Regions from separate parts of the Bacillus sp. Medicinal_06 genome, predicted to be linked through region 1. Evidence: predicted binding sites of a transcription regulator. Region 1 holds the regulator's gene; each other region holds the start of a gene.
What was found. The regulator Rex, encoded in region 1, represses fermentation and respiration genes when NADH is low (regulators of the CRP and FNR family bind a similar motif). The targets are predictions, from matches to a motif close to TTGTGAAATATTTCACAA.
Positions count from the first base shown of each region.

Region 2: the regulator Rex is predicted to act here: its motif matches at 1,745-1,762, upstream of AC1M36_RS15265 (formate/nitrite transporter family protein).
Region 3: the regulator Rex is predicted to act here: its motif matches at 1,993-2,010, upstream of adhE (bifunctional acetaldehyde-CoA/alcohol dehydrogenase).

Region 1 covers NZ_JBWYHD010000030.1:4,447-7,732, forward strand. Annotated here, with positions in the region: gene AC1M36_RS27585 (ABC-F family ATP-binding cassette domain-containing protein) at 1-693, opposite strand, end outside; gene AC1M36_RS27590 (redox-sensing transcriptional repressor Rex) at 878-1,507, shown strand; gene AC1M36_RS27595 (YdiK family protein) at 1,536-1,727, opposite strand; gene AC1M36_RS27600 (CPBP family intramembrane glutamic endopeptidase) at 1,730-2,473, opposite strand; gene groES (co-chaperone GroES) at 2,888-3,172, shown strand; gene groL (chaperonin GroEL) at 3,210-3,286, shown strand, end outside.
Region 2 covers NZ_JBWYHD010000005.1:446,103-449,388, forward strand. Annotated here, with positions in the region: gene AC1M36_RS15255 (TrkH family potassium uptake protein) at 1-514, shown strand, start outside; yybP-ykoY riboswitch at 553-727, shown strand; gene AC1M36_RS15260 (TerC family protein) at 807-1,604, shown strand; gene AC1M36_RS15265 (formate/nitrite transporter family protein) at 1,847-2,698, shown strand; partial or broken gene AC1M36_RS15270 (cyclic-phosphate processing receiver domain-containing protein) at 2,933-3,187, opposite strand; gene AC1M36_RS15275 (prepilin peptidase) at 3,203-3,286, opposite strand, start outside.
Region 3 covers NZ_JBWYHD010000002.1:522,771-526,056, reverse strand. Annotated here, with positions in the region: gene adhE (bifunctional acetaldehyde-CoA/alcohol dehydrogenase) at 1-1,882, opposite strand, end outside; gene AC1M36_RS06275 (bifunctional cystathionine gamma-lyase/homocysteine desulfhydrase) at 2,142-3,275, opposite strand; gene AC1M36_RS06270 (O-acetylserine dependent cystathionine beta-synthase) at 3,278-3,286, opposite strand, start outside.

The sequences.
Region 1 (3,286 bases):
TGTAACAAGCTTGTCTAAAAAGTAGCGATCGTGGGACACGATTAAAATAGCTCCAGGATAGCCTTGTAAATATTGTTCAAGCCATGTTAATGTATCGATATCTAAATGGTTTGTTGGTTCGTCCAAGATGAGTAAGTCTGGTTTTGTTAATAGTAGCTTCCCAAGAGCAAGTCTTGTTTTCTGTCCGCCACTTAATGTGGAAATTGTTGTTTGGTGTGTTTCCGCTGGAAAACCAAGTCCACTTAAAATGGAGCGAATATCCGCTTCATATTGGTAACCACCTTGATCTTTGTAGTCTAACTGTAATTGATCATAATCAGCGAGTAATTTCTCGTACGTAGCAGCATTTGAAAAGTTCTCTTCCTTACCCATTTCCTGCTCTAACCTTCGAAGTTTCTTCTCCATATGCTGCAGATGTGTAAAGACGGTAAGCATTTCATCCCAAATTGTTAAAGAAGTTTCCAAACCTGTATTTTGGGCTAAATAACCAATAGAAACATCTTTTGGCTTTATAATTTCTCCACCATCGTGAGATAATTCACCGGCAATTATTTTTAATAATGTAGATTTTCCAGCACCATTTCGACCAACTAGTGCAATTCGATCTTTTGTTTGGACTTCCAATTTAATGTTTGCAAGAATTGTTTCAGCACCGTATAATTTTGAAAGCCCATTCACTTGTAATAAAATCAATGTTTTCACCTCAAATAATTTCTTAACTTTGCCATGTTTATATTTCTCAATCATACTAAAAATAGTGTATAGTTTAAAATAAAGAGAGAATTCTTCTCTCTATTATACAGGGAAAGTCATAAGTGCTAAACTTATGTATTTATTTTAAATCTGTGAACAAAGATAGGAAGAGAGGAGAGGTTACATGGATCAGCAAAAGATTCCACAGGCCACTGCCAAACGATTGCCTCTATACTATCGATTTATCCAAAATTTATCTCTTTCTGGTAAGCAACGTGTTTCATCGGCAGAATTGAGTGAGGCGGTAAAGGTAGACTCAGCAACAATTCGGAGAGATTTTTCATATTTTGGAGCGTTAGGGAAAAAGGGATATGGATATAATGTGAATTATTTACTATCATTCTTCCGAGAAACGCTCGATCAAGATGATATAACACGTGTAGCACTTATTGGAGTGGGTAATTTAGGGACCGCTTTCTTACATTACAATTTCACGAAAAATAATAATACAAAGATTGAAATGGCGTTTGATGTCAATGAAGAGAAAGTTGGAAAAGAAATCGGAGGAATTCCTGTATATCATTTGGATGAATTAGAAGAACGTTTAACAAATGATATACAGGTGGCAATATTAACAGTACCTGCTACCGTTGCACAAGCTGTAGCAGATCGATTGGCCGAAACAAATGTACATGGAATTTTAAATTTTACACCGGCACGATTAAATGTGTCAGAAAACATAAGAATTCATCATATTGATTTAGCTGTAGAATTACAAACGCTCGTTTATTTTTTGAAAAATTATCCACAATAAAACGCAGAGGAAATCCCTCTGCGTTTTATTATTGCCTTTTCTTTGTAAATTTGACTAAGATAAGTCGAAGTGCCAAATTAAAATCAATTGTTGCCATAGCAGCGAACAGCAGTGTCCAAAAGTTCCAAATTGTATCTGTAACGTTCGTAATTGCGAAACGTGTAAAGATACATCCAAGAAGGAAATACAGTGCTGCCATGAACAATGGTGAGTTCCTCATATTTAAAATCCTCCGATAAATCCTTGCATTTTTTCTGCTTGTTTGATCATTTCTTGTATTTGTTCGTTACTTACTAGTACTTGAGTTATTGCGACTAATGTATTCATCGCGACATGAGCCATAATAGGAACGATGATTCGTTTTGTTTTCACATATAGAAAAGCGAAAACAAGCCCCATGGAAGTGTATACTAACAAGTGTGTAAAATCAAAGTGAATGGCCGCGAAAACAAGCGAACTAATAATGGCTGCGATAAAGAAATTAAATCTTTTATAGAGTGTTCCAAATAAAATCTTTCTAAAGACAATCTCTTCTAAAATAGGACCGATGATAGATATAACAATAAGGAACCATGGAGTAGCTCTTGCTATTTCCATCAAATCTTGAGTGTTTTGAGAACCAGGATTAATCCCTAATAATCGCATTTCAATATTAGCTGCAAGTATTTGAGCAAACATAGCTAAAAAGAAACCGATAAAAATCCAGCCGATTGTAGCAGGAATGCTAGCTCGCTTCGTATCTAAATGTCTTTCACGTATATCGGTTCTAAGAAGCCAAAGTATAATACATAATGCAATAAAAAAGCTGATGATTGACCAGTGCCCAGCCATGATTTGCATTTTCTGCTCTCGTGAAACTGCCATATTATCATATAGTCCTGTTTTGAAAAGGAGCCATATGCCAAAAATTCCCGATAGTTGCATCAGAATATATGTAACTATAATCCACCAATATTGTTTTTTCAAATGGGTTAACCATCCTTTCTAACTCTAATTTATGAGATAAGGCGAGGAAACATGTGAACATCCCGCCGTGGGATACGTAATAACTGTTTGTATTATTATTTTTTTGTAAATCTTTATTTGAAAATGAAATAGATAACAGGAAAAAGCAGTACCTATAGAGAAAATAACTTATGGCATCCTTCATATTGTAACATACGATAAGTGGAAAAGCCGATTCATATAAAAAGGCTTTCTTGAGAATTATTGCTGTTATTGTTGTATAGAAAAAGTTTATATCGTAATTTGCGAAAAAATTATGATTTTTTTACTTGCAAAAGAAATTTAGATTATTTATTATTATAAGTGTGTTAGCACTCATAGTCTTTGAGTGCTAATAAAGAAAATTTACATAGGAAAATGAGGAGGTTATTGTTCATGCTAAAGCCATTAGGTGATCGCGTTGTAATTGAGCTTGTTCAAGCAGAAGAAAAAACAGCAAGTGGTATTGTATTACCAGACACTGCAAAAGAAAAACCACAAGAGGGTAAAGTTGTTGCAGTAGGTACTGGTCGAGTGCTTGAAAATGGTGAGCGTGTTGCTTTAGAGGTAGCAGCAGGTGATCTTATCATCTTCTCAAAATATGCAGGTACTGAAGTGAAATATGAAGGTACAGACTACTTGATTTTACGTGAAAGTGACATTTTAGCAGTTATCGGTTAATTATATACATTTTAAAAATCCAAGGGGGTCAAATATTATGGCAAAAGATATTAAATTTAGTGAAGAAGCACGTCGTTCGATGCTTCGCGGTGTCGACACTCTTGCAAACGCAGT
Region 2 (3,286 bases), on a different contig from region 1:
CACACGTACCGCTGGATTTAATACTGTAGACATGGCACAACTAACAAAACCATCACTTTTACTCATGATGTTACTTATGTTCATTGGAGCTGGTAGTGCTTCAACAGGCGGAGGCATTAAATTAACAACCTTTTTAATTATGTTATTAGGAGTACTTAAATTTTTGCAAGAACAAAATGATATTGTCATCTTTAAAAAATCAATCAAAGATGGTTTGATTGTAAAATCACTTGCCATTGTAGTCATTTCAATCTCATTTATTTTCTTCGCTATATTAATTTTAAGTATCACCGAACAAGTTCCACTCTTAATGAGTGCCTTTGAAGTATTCTCAGCATTTGGGACTGTTGGTCTGAGTATGGGACTTACCCCTAAGCTTACAATAATCGGAAAGCTAACGATTATATTTATGATGTTTTTTGGAAAAATGGGCCCTTTAACATTAGCATTTGCTTTTGCACGTAAAAAACAAAGAAAGATAAAATATCCGAACGAAGACATTTTAACGGGTTGACAAACATTTACATTACTTATATAATGAAAATACAATAGCATATCTCCAAAGGGGAGTAGCGTCCAAGAATTTATTCTTGGAAACAAAGTCGTCATTACGTAGAACCTAGTTCTTCCGGCTTTGTTGGCATTTTCATTACATATGTCTAGCAAGACCTTTGCCTATCAACGGCAGAGGTCTTTTTTGTATTTTCTAGCTTATTCCACCGTTGATAGGCTGGAGTATGGGGAAACTAAACAGTGGGGAACCTCTTCACTTGTTTAATATTTATACAAATGAGAGGAGAATGTACATGGATGTATCATTATTATTGGAGTATGGTTGGGTATTATTAATTTTAGTTGCATTAGAAGGAATTTTGGCAGCTGATAATGCGCTAGTTCTTGCTATCATGGTAAAACATTTACCAGAAGAAAAACGAAAAAAAGCATTGTTTTACGGTTTAGCAGGAGCTTTCGTCTTCCGCTTTGGGTCATTGTTTATGATTTCTTTCTTAGTCGACGTATGGCAAGTGCAAGCAATCGGTGCGATTTACTTAATGTTTATCGCTGGTAACCACTTATTCAAAACATACGTTAAGAAGAATTCACATGAGGAAAATGAAGAGAAAGAATCAAAAAAGAAAAAAGAAAATTTTTGGTGGACAGTATTTAAAGTTGAAGTTGCTGACATTGCGTTTGCTGTTGATTCTATTTTAGCGGCAGTTGCATTAGCAATGACTTTACCAAAAACAGGCCTTGGTACAATTGGTAGCCTTGATACAGGACAATTCCTAGTTATTTTTGCAGGCGGAATGATCGGATTAATTATTATGCGATTTGCTGCAACTGCTTTCGTACAACTATTAAAACGCAAACCTGGATTAGAAACTGCTGCTTTCTTAATCGTTGGTTGGGTTGGTGTTAAATTAGCTGTTTACACATTAGCTCACCCTGCTTTAGGTGTTATTCCACACAGTTTCCCAGAGTCTACTCCATGGAAATTAGGATTCTGGATTGTATTAATCGGAATTGCAGCTGGCGGTTGGTTCTTCTCAAAAGATACAACTGTCGAAACTTCACAAAAGAATTTGGATGAAAAAGCGCTGTAACAACAGCGCTTTTTCATTTACTCCACATTAACTAATCCATTAGGTTTCACTTTACTACATAAAACTACCCCTCTGCTTTTACAAACATATGATATTATACTACATTTTGTTAACGCTTTCATTTTCAAGGTATGTCCTTTTTGTGAAATATTGCACAAACTTATTGAATCTAGGAGTAAATACGTGTACTTTATTCATATAAGGAGTATTTACAGACAATGCACTAAAGGAGCGTATTACTTATGCTAGAACAAGGATTAGCTTACGTTGTACAACTTGCGCAGAAGAAGAAAAAAATGCTGGATGCAAATCCAACGCAATACTTCATTCGCGCTGCACTAGCTGGCATCTATATCGGCTTTATTATTGTATTATGTTTTAAACTAGGTAACTTTTTTCATATCGCAAATTCACCCGGAACATATTTAGCAGCTTCTATGTTTTTTGGAATTGCACTTATCTTAATTATATATGGTGGAGCTGAATTATTTACAGGAAATACAATGTATTTTACAGTTGCAACTCTGCGAAAAGAAACTACAATTATCGATACACTTCGTAATTGGGGTGCTTGTTATGCGGGTAATTTAGCAGGTGCAGTATTTTTCGCATTCCTATTTTATGCAACTGGTATTTTCGAAGCAATTGATCATGAACATTTAATGAGCAAAGTCGTTGAAGTAAAAATGGGAACACCTACAATGCAATTATTTTTCAAAGCGATTTTATGTAACTGGCTGGTGTGCCTGGCATGTTTCCTTCCTTCTCAAGTAAAAGGCGATACTGCAAAAATACTGATCATGATGTTTCTTGTCTTCACTTTCTTCTTATCTGGTTATGAACATAGCATTGCAAACTTATCACTATTTGCATTATCTTTAGTATCACCGCATCCTGATACAATTTCTTTCGCTGGTGCTATCCATAACTTAATTCCGGTTACACTTGGTAACATTATTGGTGGATCCGTATTTGTTGGTATGGTATATCATTATTTAACTATAAAAAATCCAGAGCCTAAGTTGGCAGAAGGTAACTTAGAAGCAATTCAACAAGAAGAAATTATACCTTTACAAGCACATGTGAAACACTAAAAAGTTCCAAGGATCCCTTGGAGCTTTTTAACTTCCTGTACATTTCACTTGTATATTTCGGGAAATATCTCCCGCTTCCTTTCCCTTATTTACCCCGCATTAACGTGCAGTAAGACCTCCACCTCAAAATTCAATGAGAGCAAAGAAGTTAGGTGGAGGATCAACTGCACGTAAAAGCCCGATTGGTGAGGGCTAATAATCAGTAGGGGATGAAGCTCCCTACTGATTAAAGTTTCACTTTATCCGCTCTAACATGTACTGCATACCAATTGAATCATTTGTATGTAAATGAATTTCCTGTACGTAAAGACCTTCCGTACAAAAAACTTCCAAAAAATTCAAACCATTTTTCTGACGTCATCCCATATTATAGTCGAGAGATAGAATACTCACATCATGGTCTCTAACAATTTTGACAGCCTCTTCTACCGTTGTTACTAAAACATAACCGGATGGACAAGGCCTTTGATCATCCATATACACTTTCATCCTCTATCTCTCCTTTTACTCCAAAGATACCATAACCAAATAACAGACGGTTCCCAGTGCAATAAACGGCCCGAATGGTAAAGCTTGTTTTCGATTCAT
Region 3 (3,286 bases), on a different contig from region 1:
GCGGATATTTTATATTGTTCTTTTTATCTGTAATAACCGCAAATGGTGTCACTTCTGATCCTGTTCCTGATGTTGTTGGGATTGCAACAAATTGCGCCTTGTTTCCAAGTTTCGGATATTTACATGTACGTTTTCTTATATCTAAAAACTTCTGCTTAATGCCAAAGAATGTTGTTTCTGGATGCTCATAGAAGAGCCACATTCCTTTTGCTGCATCCATTGCCGATCCACCACCAAGAGCGATTATCACATCCGGCTTGAAGCTTCTCATCATTTCGGCACCTTTAAATACCGTTTCATCTGATGGATCTGGCTCTACTTCAAAGAATACTTCCACCTTTACATCATTTGTATGTTTACGTAAATAGTGCGTTACTGTATCGACATATCCATGCTCAACCATTCCAGGATCCGTTACAATAAATGCTCGTGAAATATTCGGCATATTTTCTAAATATCCTGTCGCATGCTTTTCAAAATAAATTTTAGGTGGTAATTTGAACCACTGCATATTCTTTTTTCTACTTGCAAGTCTTTTTATATTTAATAGATGTGTTGCCGTTACGTTTTGAGAAACAGAGTTCTTTCCATATGAACCGCATCCAAGTGTAAGTGATGGAATAAATGCATTATATATATCACCAATTCCGCCTTGTGATGACGGAGCATTTACAATGAGACGGCACGCTTTCATACGTAAACCAAATTGTTTTTGTACTTCTTTATTTGTCGAATGAATAACTGCTGAATGTCCTAAACCACCAAGATCTAACATACCTTCACAATATGTAAATCCTTCTTCCAGTGAATTCGCTTTTACACAAGCTAATACCGGGCTTAGTTTTTCACGAGATAGTGGGTAATCAGCACCTACGCCTTTAACTTCAGCAACCAGCATTTTTGTATCTTCTGGTACAGTAATTCCCACTAATGCCGCAATATAATATGCTGATTTCCCAACAATATCACTATTTACTGCACATGTATTTTCATTAATGACAAGTTTCTCTAATTTTTTCCGTTCATCTTCTGTTACAAAGTAACAATTATTTGCTATCATTTCTTCTTTCACATGATTGTAAATTTCTTTGTCTACAATGATTGCTTGTTCAGAAGCACAAATCATACCGTTATCAAATGTTTTTGATAAAATTAAATCATTTACAGCACGTTTTACATGTGCAGATTTTTCTATATAACAAGGTACGTTTCCAGGTCCTACGCCTAAGGCTGGTTTACCAGTAGAATACGCTGATTTCACCATCCCCGCGCCTCCAGTTGCTAGAACGAGTGCAACACCTTCATGATTCATTAATTGCTTTGTCGCCTCAACAGAAGGTTTATCAACCCATTGAATACAGCCATTTGGCGCCCCCGCCTTCACTGCTGCATCATATAACGTTTTAGCCGCTGCAATCGAACAATTTTGTGCGGAAGGATGAAATGCAAAGATAATTGGATTTCTTGTTTTCATTGCGATTAACGCTTTAAACATCGTTGTCGAAGTTGGATTCGTTACTGGTGTTACCCCAGCAACTACACCGACTGGTTCTGCAATTTCTATCATTTCTTCATGGGGATCCTCATGAATGATTCCTACTGTTTTATCTTTTTTCATACTGTGCCAAATATATTCAGTGGCAAAAATATTTTTGATACATTTATCTTCATATACACCGCGCCCTGTTTCCTCAACAGCCATTTTTGCAAGTGGCATATGTTGGTCTACACCCGCAAGTGCCATTTCATGTACAATGTCGTCAATTTGCTCTTGTGTAAAATTCTCTAATGCTCGTAAAGCTTCCTGACCATTCTTCACCAACGTGTCAATCATCTCTGTTATTTCTTGCATTTCATTTACAACTTTCTCTTTGACTACCATGTAAATTCCTCCTATTCTGCTACTTGGTCTTAAAGAGTCCCTCACGGCCTTAATGAGTCCTTATTAGCGTAAAAAAAATAGAGTTACTTTTCCTACATGAATTCTATTATTTGTGAAACATTTCACAAATATATGTGTGAAGCATCATTTCTTGCTTTTACTATACACGAAATATTTTTATTTGTGTGTGTCTAATTTGTGAAAAAGTTCACAAATTAACCTTAAAAAAGCACCGCCCTCTTTGAGCAGTGCTTTTCCATTATGCTAAAGCCTGTGCTAAATCTTCAATTAAGTCTTCCCCATCTTCAATGCCGACAGAAATGCGGATTAATGTATCGGTAATTCCTAACTCATTACGGCGATCTGCTGGGATAGATGCGTGAGTCATTTGTGCTGGAATAGAAATTAAGCTTTCTACTGCTCCTAAACTTTCAGCAAGTGTAAAGTACTGTACTTTCTCAAGTACTTTATTTAGCGTTTCTTCGCTGTCTACATCAAATGAAATAATTGCACCGTATCCACCAGCTTGCTCTTTCGCTAATGCATGATTTGGATGTGCTTCAAGGCCTGGATAGTATACTTTATTTACTTTTGGATGATTGTTTAAAAACTCAGCAATCGCGCGTGAATTTGTTTCATGCTCTTCCATACGAATTCCTAATGTTTTTAAACCACGAAGTAATAAAAAGCTGTCTTGCGGTCCAAGAATGCCACCTGTTGAATTTTGAACGAAATGAAGATCTTCTGCTAATTGTGAGCTATTAACAACAACTAGTCCGGCAACAACATCGCTATGTCCCCCTAAATATTTCGTTGCACTATGAAGCACAATATCTGCTCCTAAAGAAATTGGTGACTGCCAGTATGGCGTCATGAATGTATTATCAATAATTGTTAGTAAACCTTTCTCTTTTGCAAATGTAGAAATTTGCTTAATATCTGTAATTTTTAATAGTGGATTTGTTGGTGTTTCTACATAAATTGCTTTCGTGTTTGGACGAACTGCTTCTGCTACTTCATCTACATTTGTTGTATCTACAAATGTATGTTCAATACCAAATCGATTCAATACTTTTGTAATTACACGATATGTTCCGCCGTATACGTCATCTGTTAAAATGACATGATCTCCTTTTGAGAATAACATAATCGTTGCTGTAATAGCAGCCATCCCTGATCCAAATGCAAATCCCGCATGACCATTTTCTAGCACTGCAATCATTTCTTCTAATGCTGCACGTGTTGGATTTCCTGTACGTGAATATTCGTATCCTTGGTGTTTACCAACCGCTTCTTGTTTATACGTACTTGTTTGATAAATTGGTACGTTCACAGATCCAGTTGAAGGTTCTCCTATGCGAATACCATGAATTAACTTTGTTTTTGCTCTCATTTTTATTCCCA